DNA from 2 places in the Pectobacterium sp. PL64 genome. Region 1 is predicted to be linked to the other one. Evidence: predicted binding sites of a transcription regulator. Region 1 holds the regulator's gene; the other holds the start of a gene.
The links. Region 1 encodes PhoB, which activates phosphate uptake and scavenging genes when phosphate is short. Its sites were predicted from a motif close to CTGTCATAAAACTGNCNNAT; they were not measured.
Positions count from the first base shown of each region.

Region 1 (6,651 bases):
AGGAACGTGGCTTCATCGGCGAAAGTGCTTTGTTGCAAAGCCTGACTAAAGTGCTTGGTCGCACTCTCATGTTGGCGCGTGCTTTGTTCATACTGCTGTTGCGTGCTAGCCAGCTCTCCCGTCAGACGGCTCAGCGTCGTTTCGGTGTGCTGACGAGCTGACAGGGCTAGCCTGAGCGCATCGTCGTACTGCTGGCTGGTTTGCTGTAGCTGTTCGCGCACGGCGGCGATCTGCTTATCCCCAAACAGTGCCTGTCGTTCCTGTTGGCTCGCGTTGAGCAACGCGAGGTACTGTTCCAGATGCTGTTGCTGCGTTTGGAGCTGCTGTTTTGCCTCGGCCACGCTGCGATTCAAATGCTGAAGATCGCTTTCCAGCGTGGCTAACAGAGGAACTAAGCGAGATTGCTCCTGCTCTTTGGCTTTCCAGTCTTGCCACTCGTTCTCGCGCTGAGCCAGCCAGTCATTCTGTGCGTCGGCCTCAGGTAGAACAAGGCTTAGGGTTGACAGCGTCTGCGTGATTTCCTGAGTGTGCAGCGTGATCTGCTGGTGCATGTTTTGCAGCGACTGCTCGATTTCTTGCTGCGTAACGCTTAGCGAGGCTTGCTGCTGGGTATTCAGCGCGATTTTCTGGTCGAGTTCCCGCTGCAATGCCTCTGTGGCAGTCAGTAAATCCTTACTTTCCTGCCACTGTTTTTGCAATTGCTCGCGTGCGGTAATATGCTGTCGAATAGCCTGTTCTTCGGCTTCATTTTGCGCCAGCCAGGCTGCGATCTCATCCGGTTGTTCCAGCGTGTAGTTAACTTGTAAGCGCTCACTGACATCTTGCCACTGTTGCAGTAGGGCGTGATGTTCGCTCTCGAGCTGAGCGATTTCCTGTTGCAGCTGTTCGCGCTGTTGCTCTAGCGAGGCCAACTGTGCAGTCGTATTCGCCAGCGCTGTCGTTAACTGGTTCACGTCCTGCTGTAGCGCAGTCAGGCGGCTTTGGGTTTCAGACGGTTGCAGCGCCTGATAGCGTTCGATAGCGGGATGCTCGGTTGAACCACATAGCGGGCATGCGTCTCCAGCCTGTAGCCGCTGGCGTTCGGCTTCCAGCTTAACGATACGCTCTTCCTGACGGAGCAGCGTTTCCAGATCGACCAGATGCTGGCTTCGCTGCTCATACTCAGATTGCTGCTGTTTCTTCAGAATTTCTAACTGGCTGATATGCCCTTGTACCTCATCCTGTTTGGCGAGGTACTGCTGCTTGCGGACATGCAGACGCTGGAACTGGTCGCTGATTGTCGCGAGCCGTTGGCGTTCAGCGCGCTGGTCAATGCGTTGATTAAACTGCTGTTGCAGGGTGGAAAGCGACTGGTGCGCTTCCTGTTTTTGCTGTGTCTCATCGTGTTGCATGAACTGCTGACGGGCGGCATCAACGACCGCTTGTTGTTCACGCTGCTCTGCCGCCAGCGTCACCGTCTCTTGCTGTAGCACTGCCGACTGTGCGGTGTGCTGCGTCTGTTTTTGCTTCAGCTTCTCTTGCTCGTCCTGAAGCTGGCGCAATTGCCGGAACTGGGTGCGCCACAGAGGAAGTTGTTCTCCCCACTGCTGATGATGCGCGTGTTGCTGGCGGTAAGACTGGATCTGTTCAAGCTGCAGTGTAGCCTGCTGCTGTTCCGCCGCCGTCTGGGTTTGTTTGCTTTCATCAGCGTGCAGACGAGCCTGCGTTTTTGCCAGTTCGTCTTGCTGCTGCGTTTTTTGCTGCACCAGCGTGGCAATGCGATGGTCAAGTGGCACAACCTGTTCGTTGATCACCTGCTCTTGCTGCTGCCGTACCCGTTTGTGCTCACTAACATCCAGCTCTGCTTTTTCTTCCTGCTGGCGTAGCGCGGTTAACGTCACCTGCTCGGCGGCCTGCTTCCCGGTCAACTGTTCAATACGCTGTGCCAGCGTGAGAGATTCCTGTCGATAGCGCTCTCGTTCCTGATGTAGCGGCCTCAGTTTTTCTGCCGGTTCGCTGTGAGTTAACCTGTCGAGCTGCGGCTTAGCCTGCTGAATGGCGGATTCGGCACTTTCATGCTGCGCCTGCGTATTGGTTTTCTGCGCGTGCTGCTGCGTCAGTTGCTCAAACCAGCGCAGCGTAGTCAGCGCTTGCTCACGTTCAACGTTGCCCCGTTGCTCTTGCTGGAGCAACTCGGCAAGCTGTTCTTCCACCTGCTGGCGTTGCTCATCGGTTAAAAGATTGAATGCCTGATGCGCGCGCCTGTAGCGTGTTCAGCGCGACGTTTGCCTGTTTGTGCTTGTCATAGACGCGTTCGGAAATCAGACCGTAAATGTCCGTGCCAGTCAGCTCCTCCAGCAGTTCTGCTCGGTCGTCTGCTTTGGCGTTGAGGAAGGCGGCAAACTGCCCCTGCGACAGCATCATGGAACGCGTGAAGCGGCCGAAATCCAGTCCGGTGAGCTGCGTGATCATCTCTTTCTTATCATTGAGCTTTTCACACAGAATTTTGCCGTCTTCAATGAGCGCGAGTTCGGCCTTGGGAGACTGTAAGTTGCCGTCCGGGGTATTTCTTGCCCGACGCTGGCTCCAGAAGGCGCGATATCCGACGCCTTTAACCTCGAACTCGACCTCGGCAAGGCACTCTGCGGTATTACGCGTCATCAGATCATTCTGGCTGGCGGAAAGTAGGCCAAGCCGTGGCGTTTCGTGATACAGCGCCAGACAGATCGCATCCAGCAGCGTGGTTTTTCCCGCGCCGGTCGGGCCGGTAATGGCAAATAAGCCGTTGCTGGAAAACGGCTCCTGCGTGAAATCGATCTTCCATTCGCCTTTCAGCGCATTAAGGTTCTTTAAGCGCAGGCTGAGAATCTTCATTTGGCCGTCTCGCTATTTTCCAGTTCATCAATAACCTGATTAAACAGCGAGCGAACACGCTGCTGGCGGCTGTCTTCCATGTCTGTCTCCGTGACCAGACGGCGTTCAAAAACGTCATGTACGCTCAATTCGTTCAGCGTTTCCTTGTCCTGTCGGGTTATCGCCTGCAGGCGCTGTTCACGCGTGCGGCGCAGCAGCAGCACCTCCACGGGCAGGTTCTCGGTCATCGCCTGAATGCGTTTTTGCATGTCGCTCAGATAATCCTGCGTGTTGAGCTCGATATCCAACCACACGGGCTTGTCGCCCTGATAGCTCTGGAAGGCGGCCAGCTGTTTTTCAATATCGCTCAGGCTGCCTTTAATCAGCTGCATCGGCTGAGTCATGGGAATCGGCAGGATGTCTATCTGCGGAGGTGTTTGCGGTGATGCATCAGATGCAAAGCTCACCAGACAGACGGATTTCTCACTGTTTAGCTCATCAAAACTCAACGGGATGGGCGAACCGCTGTAGCGAATATGCTCGCTTTGGGTCACGCGCTGCGGGCGGTGAATATGGCCGAGCGCGATATAATCCGCAGGAGGAAAAGCCTGAGCAGGGAAGGCATCGAGCGTACCAATATAGATGTCGCGTACGGATTCTGAGGCGGTTGCGCCAATCGTCGTCAGGTGCCCGGTTGCAATAATCGGCAGCGGCAGGCCAAGTTCGTCGCGTTTTTGACAAGCCAGTTGGTAACACTGCTGGTAGTGCGCGGTAATCGCTTCCTGTAGCGCCAGCTGTTTTTCATCCCCGGATTGCCCGGCTTTGCTGGTCAACACATCACGTGGACGTAAAAAAGGAATCGCGCAGAGCAGGGCACCGGGTTGCCGCATGACGGTTTTCCAGCAGGAGCACCTGCTGGGCTGGATCGTCGCTGGCGCAGGCAATCACCCGCGTGTTCAGGCAGGCCAGCAGCTCGCGGGATTCGTTTAGCATCGCGACAGAATCGTGGTTACCGCCGAGAACGATGAGCTGGCAGCCTGTGCGCTGTAGCGCGACCACGAAGCTATAATACATTTCCCGCGCATAGCTGGGGGGCGAACCGTTATCAAAAATATCGCCAGCAACGATAATGGCATCGACCTGATGTTGTTCCACCTGAACGATAAGCCAGTTTAGAAAAGCCTGATGCTCAGCAGCGCGACTTTTGGTATAAAAATATTGCCCTAAATGCCAATCGGCGGTGTGGATAATGCGCATCGTGTTCTCTCGATATTCATGCCGCGTGGCGGTGGATGACGTTGTCATTATTTATTATGTGAAAGGGTGTGTCGTCGCCATGGTGCTTTGTCATCGTAATGCCATGATTATATATAGCAGGGATGGCGGCTGTCGCGGTGGAATCAGACGTTTGGAAAGCGGCTCGAAAAATCGGATGTACGCGCTGTAACAATCGCGCAGAGAGGTCCGTGCGTTTTTCATAAATCTGTCATAAAACTGACGCATAATGCCTCCGCCTGCTAACAGCGACGATGATTAACGACAGGATTAACAATGGCAAAACGCATATTAGTCGTGGAAGATGAAGCACCAATTCGTGAAATGGTCTGCTTTGTACTGGAACAAAATGGTTATCAACCTGTTGAAGCTGAAGACTATGACAGCGCGGTAACGCAACTGTCGGAGCCATTCCCGGAACTGGTGTTATTGGACTGGATGCTGCCAGGCGGGTCGGGCCTGCAATTCATCAAACATATGAAGCGCGAAGCGCTGACGCGTGATATCCCGGTGATGATGTTGACCGCGCGTGGCGAAGAAGAAGACCGCGTGCGCGGGCTTGAAGTGGGAGCGGATGATTACATTACCAAACCGTTTTCACCCAAAGAATTGGTGGCGCGTATCAAAGCCGTCATGCGCCGCATTTCACCGATGGCAGTGGAAGAAGTGATTGAAATGCGTGGCCTGAGCCTCGATCCTTCCTCACATCGCGTGACGACCGAAGAGCACGCGTTGGACATGGGACCGACGGAATTTAAACTGCTGCATTTCTTTATGACGCATCCTGAACGTGTTTATAGCCGGGAACAGTTGCTGAATCACGTTTGGGGCACTAACGTTTATGTTGAGGATCGTACTGTCGACGTCCATATTCGTCGCCTGCGTAAAGCGCTGGAAACCAGCGGACATGACAAAATGGTGCAAACCGTTCGGGGAACGGGCTACCGTTTTTCAACGCGTTACTGAGGTGATCGTAACCGGAGACACATTAACGTGCTAGAACGTTTATCCTGGAAAAGGCTGGCATTGGAGCTAGCTTTTTTTTGTTTACCCGCTTTACTGCTGGGGCTGATTTTTGGCTATCTGCCCTGGTTTCTGCTGGTCGCCGTATTAGGCTTGCTGTGCTGGAATTTTTATAACCAGCTAAAACTCTCTTATTGGCTGTGGGTTGACCGCAGCATGACGCCACCGCCCGGCCGCTGGAGCTGGGAGCCGCTGTTTTACGGGCTCTATCAGATGCAGTTGCGTAACCGACGCCGACGCCGTGAGCTGGCGCTTCTGATCAAGCGGTTTCGCAGCGGTGCTGAGTCTTTGCCCGATGCGGTGGTGATCACCACCGAAGATGGCACCATCTTCTGGTGTAACCATCTGGCGCAGCACCTGTTGAATTTCCGCTGGCCGGAAGATAACGGTCAGAATATCCTCAACTTATTGCGCTATCCCGAATTCACGAATTACATGAAAGGACAGGATTTTAGCCGTCCTCTCACGCTGCAGTTGAATAATTCCCACCATGTTGAATTCCGCGTGATGCCCTATTCCGAAGGCCAGTTATTGATGGTGGCGCGTGATATTACGCAAATGCACCAGCTTGAAGGTGCCAGACGTAACTTTTTTGCCAACGTGAGCCATGAACTGCGTACGCCGCTGACGGTGTTGCAGGGCTATCTGGAAATGATGCAGGAAGAAACGCTGGATGCGGCGCTACGCGGAAAAGCGCTGAATACCATGCAGGAACAGACCCGACGTATGGACGGGCTGGTCAAACAGCTGCTGACCCTGTCCCGTATTGAGGCGGCGACGGCAATCGATCTGAATGAAAAGGTCGATATTCCGTTGATGCTGCGCGTATTGCAGCGTGAAGCGCAGACGCTGAGTCAGGGGCGTCATGAGATCGTCTTTCGTGTGAACGAAAGCCTCCGCGTGTTTGGTAATGAAGAACAGCTGCGCAGTGCGGTATCCAATCTGGTGTATAACGCAGTCAACCATACGCCAGCGGGAACGCGTATCGAAGTCTGCTGGCAGAAGATCCCGCAGGGCGCGCAATTTCAGGTCAGCGACAACGGGCCGGGCATTGCGGCCGAGCACTTGCCGCGCCTGACAGAACGCTTTTATCGGGTGGATAAGGCGCGCTCACGACAAACAGGCGGCAGCGGATTGGGGCTGGCGATTGTTAAGCATGCGCTCAGCCATCATGATTCCCGTCTGGAGATCATGAGTGAGGATGGTCTGGGTTCGCGTTTCGTCTTTACGTTGCCGAATCGGTTGATTGTCCCCGCCTCTCTGGCTGAAAATACGGTGAAACCTTCAGCCTGACGGAAAACGCTATCTATGACATCCGCCACTCGCATTGCGGGCGCTTTTTTACTGCTGTTCAGCGCGTTGTGCTCCGCACAACCTCGTCAGATGCTGGCAGGTAACCTCTCCAGCGCAGGGTCAGATACGCTGGCTAACCTGATGGCCTTTTGGGCGGCGGATTTCAGCCAGCATTACCCGAACGTGAATTTACAGATTCAGGCCGCTGGGTCGTCCTCTGCGCCGACC
Region 1 is NZ_CP092070.1:641,670-648,320, forward strand. Features, by position in the region: partial or broken gene HP572_RS02770 (SbcC/MukB-like Walker B domain-containing protein) at 1-2,853, opposite strand, end outside; partial or broken gene sbcD (exonuclease subunit SbcD) at 2,850-4,089, opposite strand; gene phoB (phosphate response regulator transcription factor PhoB) at 4,384-5,073, shown strand; gene phoR (phosphate regulon sensor histidine kinase PhoR) at 5,101-6,423, shown strand; gene HP572_RS02790 (PstS family phosphate ABC transporter substrate-binding protein) at 6,439-6,651, shown strand, end outside.

Region 2 (6,651 bases), 1.6 Mb from region 1:
CTGGCACAGAACGGTAACGCCAATTCAAATGGCGTTTTGCAGGTTATCCCCGGTGCGCGGCACGAAATTCTCTTTGAAACGGATAACCTCCGCGCTCAGGCATTTGCGCTGATTTTGGCGCACTTTGCGCGTTATCATTAATTTTAGACTGTTGGCAGGTCGTTCAACGGACGCTGCCAGCAACCTCGTTAATTTTTTGCGGCGCGTGCCGCCACAACACACCAGAAGTGAGATCTCATCGTTATGTACCATGTCGTTGCTTCCGATTTAGATGGCACACTGCTGTCACCTGACCACTCGCTGTCCCCCTATGCGAAAGAAACCCTCAGGCTGCTGACGGAGAAAGGGATTCACTTTGTGTTCGCTACCGGACGGCATCACATGGATGTCGCGCAGATCCGCGATAACCTCGGTATCAACGCGTTTATGATTACCTCGAATGGTGCACGCGTGCACAACTCGCAGGGCGAGCTGATTTTCAGCCACAACCTGGATCAAGATATCGCCCGCGACCTTTACAGCGTCGTACACAATAACCCCGATATGCTGACGCACGTTTACCGCGATGATGAGTGGTTTATGAACCGTCCGCGCGCGGAAGAAGAGCGTTTCTTCAAAGAGTCGATCTTTAAATACAAGCTGTTCGAACCTGCACTGCTCGAAACCGATGGCGTCAGCAAGGTGTTCTTTACCTGTGATTCCCATGAGCAGCTGTTACCGCTGGAAGAAGCGCTTAACGCGCGCTGGGGCGACCGCGTCAACGTGAGTTTTTCGACGCTTACCTGTCTGGAAGTGATGGCTGGCGGCGTGTCTAAAGGCCATGCGTTGGAACAAGTGGCGAAGATTATCGGCTTCTCGCTCAAAGAGTGTGTGGCGTTTGGTGATGGCATGAACGACTACGAAATGCTGTCGATGGCGGGTAAAGGCTGCGTGATGCAGAACGCGCATCAGCGCCTGAAAGATATGCTGCCAGATCGCGAAGTGATTGGGTCTAACGCGGACAGCGCGGTGCCGAATTACCTGCGTGAACTGTTTCTGAAGTAATCGATATGATTGAGTCAGTGCATCATCGGGCACATCGTGCCCGATGGCAACGCTGAGACTCAGCGCGGTTTTTTCAGGAAATCGACCGCTTTGTCGGGAAAATCGGTGAACAGGCCGTCAACATTCGCCTGATAGTAGAGAATGTCGTAGAGCCGATCGATATCGCTAGCGTACGCCGGTAGCCTGTCGGCCCTTGCCGTGAACGGATGAACCTGAAGTTTATGCTGGTGGACTTCCTTCACCATGTCGGTAAAGGTGATGTGGCCAGGCGTCGATCCTTTCTGGATGAGCATGTGATAGTCCGGGCCGATACCGTCGGCATAGGTCGCAATCTGCTGCATAGCGCCGGGCTTTTGCATCCAGTCATAGTTGTAATTCACCCACGTCCCATCGGCCTGCTTCTCGTAGGTTTCATGCCAGTTGGTATAGGCAATCAGTTGAATCAGGTTCAGATCCATCTTCATCTGCGGCTGCAATTCGGTTTTGATGCGTTTTAGCTCCGCGACGTCAAACGATTGCAGGAAGACCTTATCGCTCTTCTTCGTATAGCCATACTGCTTCAGCACGGTCAGCGTTTCGCGCGCGATGTCTTTCCCTTCCTGATGGTGAAACCACGGCGCTTTGATTTCGGGGTAGAGTCCGATGTTTTTGCCGGTTGAGTGGTTCAGACCCTGAATAAACTCAATTTCTTCCTGAAAGGTATGAATACGGAAGTCGGATTTCCACATCGGAAAACGGTTCGGGTAACTCTGTACCTGCTTGCCGTCTTTGATGTCGAATCCTTCGGTAAATTTTAGCGATTTGATCTCTTGTAGCGTGAAGTCGATAGCGTAAAAGCGTCCATCTTTACGGGCGCGTTGTGGAAAACGTTCTGCCACGTCGGTCACGCGATCCAGATAGTGATCGTGCAGGACAATGAGCGCGTTATCTTTGGTGAGTACCAGATCCTGCTCCAGATAATCGGCACCCTGAGCGTAGGCCATCGCTTTTGCAGGAAGCGTATGCTCAGGCAGATAGCCGCTGGCACCGCGGTGGGCAATAACGATTTTGTCGGTTGATGAAGCGAAAGTACTAGTACTAAAAGAAACGGAGAGCGCGAGGGCGGAGAGTAGGGATGTTACGGTAACGTTCATGCGATCAAACCTCTTTCTGTTGAGAGAAAGGCGGCGTCATCATGACGCCGCCAGAGGGATGCTTACAAGAGCGGGTTAGGCGCGATGGGCTAACTCTGCTTTATGCTTTTTCTCATTCAGCATAACAACAACCAGAAGAATTACAGCCAGAATGCTGCCGCCGATCATGACCATGAAGCCGCCGTCCCAACCGAAGAAGTCAACGGTGTAGCCGACGATGGCGCTAGCGGCAACGGAACCGCCCAGGTAGCCGAACAGACCGGTGAAGCCCGCTGCGGTACCCGCTGCTTTTTTCGGTGCCAGTTCCAGTGCATGCAGACCAATCAGCATGACCGGGCCGTAAATCAGGAAGCCGATGACGATCATACAGGCCATGTCCACACCTGGATTGCCGGCTGGGTTCATCCAGTAAACGATGGTTGCTATTGTCACCAGCGTCATGAAGAACACGCCCGTTGCACCACGGTTGCCTTTGAAGACCTTGTCGGACATCCAACCGCACAGCAGCGTGCCCGGAATACCTGCGTATTCGTAGAAGAAATAGGCCCAGGAAGACTTATCCAGTGCGAAGTGTTTAACTTCCTTCAGGTAGGTCGGTGACCAATCGAGGATACCGTAACGCAGCAGGTAAACGAAGACGTTGGCAATCGCGATGTACCACAGCAGTTTGTTCGGGAAAACGTACTGCATGAAGATCTGCTTAGCCGTCAGTTCTTCTTCCGCTTTTTCATTGTAATCAACCGGATAATCGTTTTTGTACTCTTCAATTGGCGGCAGACCACAGGATTGCGGCGTGTCACGCATCAGTGCAAAAGCGATCATGGCAATCAGAATGGCGGCGAAGGCCGGCATATAGAGTGCTGCTTTCCAGTCGTTGAACCAGGCCATACCCAGCAGGAACAGCAGAGGAGGAATACCACCGCCGACGTTGTGAGCACAGTTCCATACGGACACGATGCCACCACGTTCTTTCTGCGACCACCAGTGAACCATGGTACGTCCGCACGGCGGCCAACCCATACCCTGGAACCATCCGCACAGGAACAGCAGGACAAACATAATCGCAATGCTGGACGTTGCCCACGGCACGAAGCCCATGAACAGCATGACCGCACCAGACAGAATCAGACCCGCAGGCAGGAACACGCGTGGGTTAGAACGGTCGGATATCGACCCCATGATGAATTTAGAAAAGCCATAGGCGATGGAAATGCCGGACAGCGCAAAACCCAGATCGCCACGCGAGAAGCCTTGCTCAATCAGGTAAGGCATGGCGAGTGCGAAGTTTTTACGCACCAGATAGTAGGCGGCGTAGCCAAAAAAGATCCCCATGAAAATCTGCCAGCGCAGGCGGCGATAGAGCGGATCGACGTGTTCTTGCGACACGCGCGGCTGGTGGGCGGCGGGCCTAAAAATACTCAGCATAGAGATCTCCAATGCGAAAAAAAACGATAGCTTTTTTGTTCTATTACGAACGTTATTGTAAGGGGATAGCGTGCAAATGAGTGTGATTCATGACGCTGATGTTACACTTTTATGAAACTGTGACGATTTTTGCGCTCATGTTAACAGAATCGGAAAATTCCACAGTGCGGTTTTAGTGACCTAAATCACACTTATTGTTTTTAAACCCCGCTTTATTTTCGTTTAGTGTTCGTTTTTGCTCTTTATCAAACATTAACCCTTCTTTCTGTGTCCCAATAGCAACATGTATACCATCCGCCTGGAGCGAGACATGAAGCAAAATACGGGGAACTGGCGTGAAACTGACGTGGTTGTCATCGGCGGTGGTGCGACGGGAGCGGGAACGGCACGGGACTGTGCTCTGCGTGGACTGCGCTGCCTGCTGCTTGAACGTTATGATATTGCGACCGGAGCGACCGGCCGTAATCACGGCTTATTACACAGCGGCGCCCGCTATGCGGTAACCGATGGCGAGTCTGCCCGCGAATGTATTGAAGAAAACCAGATTCTCCGGCGGATCGCTCGCCACTGTATTGAACCTACCGACGGTCTGTTTATCACCTTGCCCGAAGACGATCTCGGCTGGCAGGCACAGTTTATTACCGCCTGCCAGCAGGCGGGGATTCGCGCGCAGGCGTTGGACCCGCAGGAAGCGTTACGACTGGAACCGGCAGCAAATCCGACGCTGATTGGCGCGGTGCGCGTGCCGGATGGGTCGGTCGATCCTTTTCGCCTGACGGCGGCCAACATGATCGATGCCTGCGAGCACGGCGCGGAAGTCTTGACCTATCACGAGGTCATTGGTCTGATTCGCAAGGGCGATCGTATTACCGGCGTGCGCGTTTTCGACCATAAAAAAGGTGTAGAAACAGAAATTTATGCACAGATAGTAGTCAACGCGGGCGGTATTTGGGGGCAGCACATTGCGGAATATGCCGATCTGCGCGTGCGCATGTTCCCGGCAAAAGGCGCGCTGTTGATTCTTGGACACCGTATCAACAACATGGTGATCAACCGCTGCCGAAAACCAGCAGATGCCGACATTCTGGTGCCGGGCGATACCATTTCGCTGATTGGCACCACCTCAACCCACATCGATTACGATCAAATCGACAATATGCTGGTGACGCCTGCCGAGGTGGAAACGCTGATGCGGGAAGGTTCGATGCTGGCACCGACGTTGGCGAGCACGCGTATTCTGCGCGCCTATGCGGGCGTCCGACCGCTGGTTGCCAGCGATAGCGACCCGAGCGGCCGTAGCGTGAGCCGCGGCATTGTGCTGCTCGACCATGCCAGCCGCGACGGGCTGGAAGGGTTCATTACTATCACTGGCGGCAAGCTGATGACCTACCGGCTGATGGCGGAGTGGGTGACAGACGCCATCTGCAAAAAGCTGGGTCATGACGTGGCCTGCTCGACGGCACAGACGCCGCTGCCCGGTTCTGAATCGCTGGAGGAGGTGAAATCCGCTCCTCACGCCCTGTCTGCTTATCCTGCGGCAAAACCGCTCTCTGCGCCGCTGCGCGGTTCGGCGATTTATCGCCACGGTGAACGTGCCGGAAGAATGCTGTCCGGTGAGCGTCTGGACCGCAGCCTGGTGTGCGAGTGTGAGGCGGTGACGGCGGGGGAAGTGCGCTACGCCGTGGAATCACTGCAGGTGAATAACCTGATTGATTTACGCCGGCGCACCCGCGTGGGTATGGGCACCTGTCAGGGTGAACTGTGCGCCTGTCGTGCGGCGGGTTTGCTGTGCCGTCTGGGCACCGCGACGCCGGAGCAGTCGCTCACGCAGCTCAGCCAGTTTTTGAACGAACGCTGGAAAGGCATTCGCCCGATTGCGTGGGGCAATGCGCTGCGCGAAAGCGAGTTTACCAGCTGGATTTATCAGGGATTGTGCGGCCTGTCGGCCAGCGACAGCCAGGAGGATCGTCATGCGCTATGACGTTGTGATTATCGGTGGCGGACTGGCGGGATTGACCTGCGGCATTCGCTTATCGGAGCAGGGGAAACGCTGCGCGATTGTCAGCGCGGGGCAGAATGCGCTGCATTTTTCTTCCGGCGCGCTGGATTTACTCTCCCATCTGCCTGACGGGCAGCCCGTGAGCCAGCCGCTCGATGCGCTGGATGAATTGGCGCGTCAGGCTCCTCATCACCCTTATTCCCGCATGGGCGCGGCGGCAGTTTCGGCACTGTTGCCACAGGTTGAAGCATTGCTGGAACGCAGCAATATCACCTTGCAGGGCAATCATCAGCAGAACCACTGGCGCATGACGCCGTTAGGTAAGTTTCGCGCCTGCTGGCTGAGTCCGGTTGATGGCGTAACGCGTGGTCTGCCGGATTCCCGCTTTGGCGACAATCCGCTGATTGCGGGAATCGAAGGCTTTCTGGATTTTCAGTCCCGTATTGTGGCCGGTACGCTTCAGGCGCAGGGGATCGCGGCACGCAGTGATGAGCTCAAGCTGCCCGTGCTGGATCGGTTGCGTCAGAACCCCAGCGAATTCCGCGCGGTCAACATCGCCCGCGTGCTCGACCGACCGGAAAATCGTTCGGCACTGGTGGAAGAGCTGTCGCTTCTGGCTAACGGGAACGATGCCATCATCATGCCCGCCTGTCTGGGATTGGACAGCCCTGAAATCATCAATGAACTCGCTTATGCGTTAGGTAAACCGGTGCTGCTGTTACCGACATTGCCGCCGTCATTGCTCGGGTTACGCCTGCATCAGGCGCTGTCGCAGCGCTTTCGCCAACTGGGTGGCATGGTGATGCCGGGCGATCGCGCGGTGCGTGCCTCGCTGTCGCCGCAGGAGATTGCCGTCCATAGCCACCATCACCGTGATATTCCGCTGCGGGCGAAGCACGCGGTGCTGGCGAGCGGTAGCTTCTTCAGTAACGGGCTGGTGACGCAGTTTGATCGGGTGACCGAACCGGTCTTTGGGCTGGATATTCGATTCGCTGACCAGCGCGAGGGCTGGAGCCAGCAGGATGTGTTTGCGCCGCAGCCTTATATGCA
Region 2 is NZ_CP092070.1:4,104,892-4,111,542, reverse strand. Features, by position in the region: gene pldB (lysophospholipase L2) at 1-141, shown strand, start outside; gene yigL (sugar/pyridoxal phosphate phosphatase YigL) at 244-1,044, shown strand; gene glpQ (glycerophosphodiester phosphodiesterase) at 1,104-2,177, opposite strand; gene glpT (glycerol-3-phosphate transporter) at 2,253-3,602, opposite strand; gene glpA (anaerobic glycerol-3-phosphate dehydrogenase subunit A) at 3,913-5,583, shown strand; gene glpB (glycerol-3-phosphate dehydrogenase subunit GlpB) at 5,573-6,651, shown strand, end outside.
Region 2: glpT (glycerol-3-phosphate transporter) is a predicted target of PhoB. The motif match lies at 3,701-3,720, and genes of this name have one in related genera.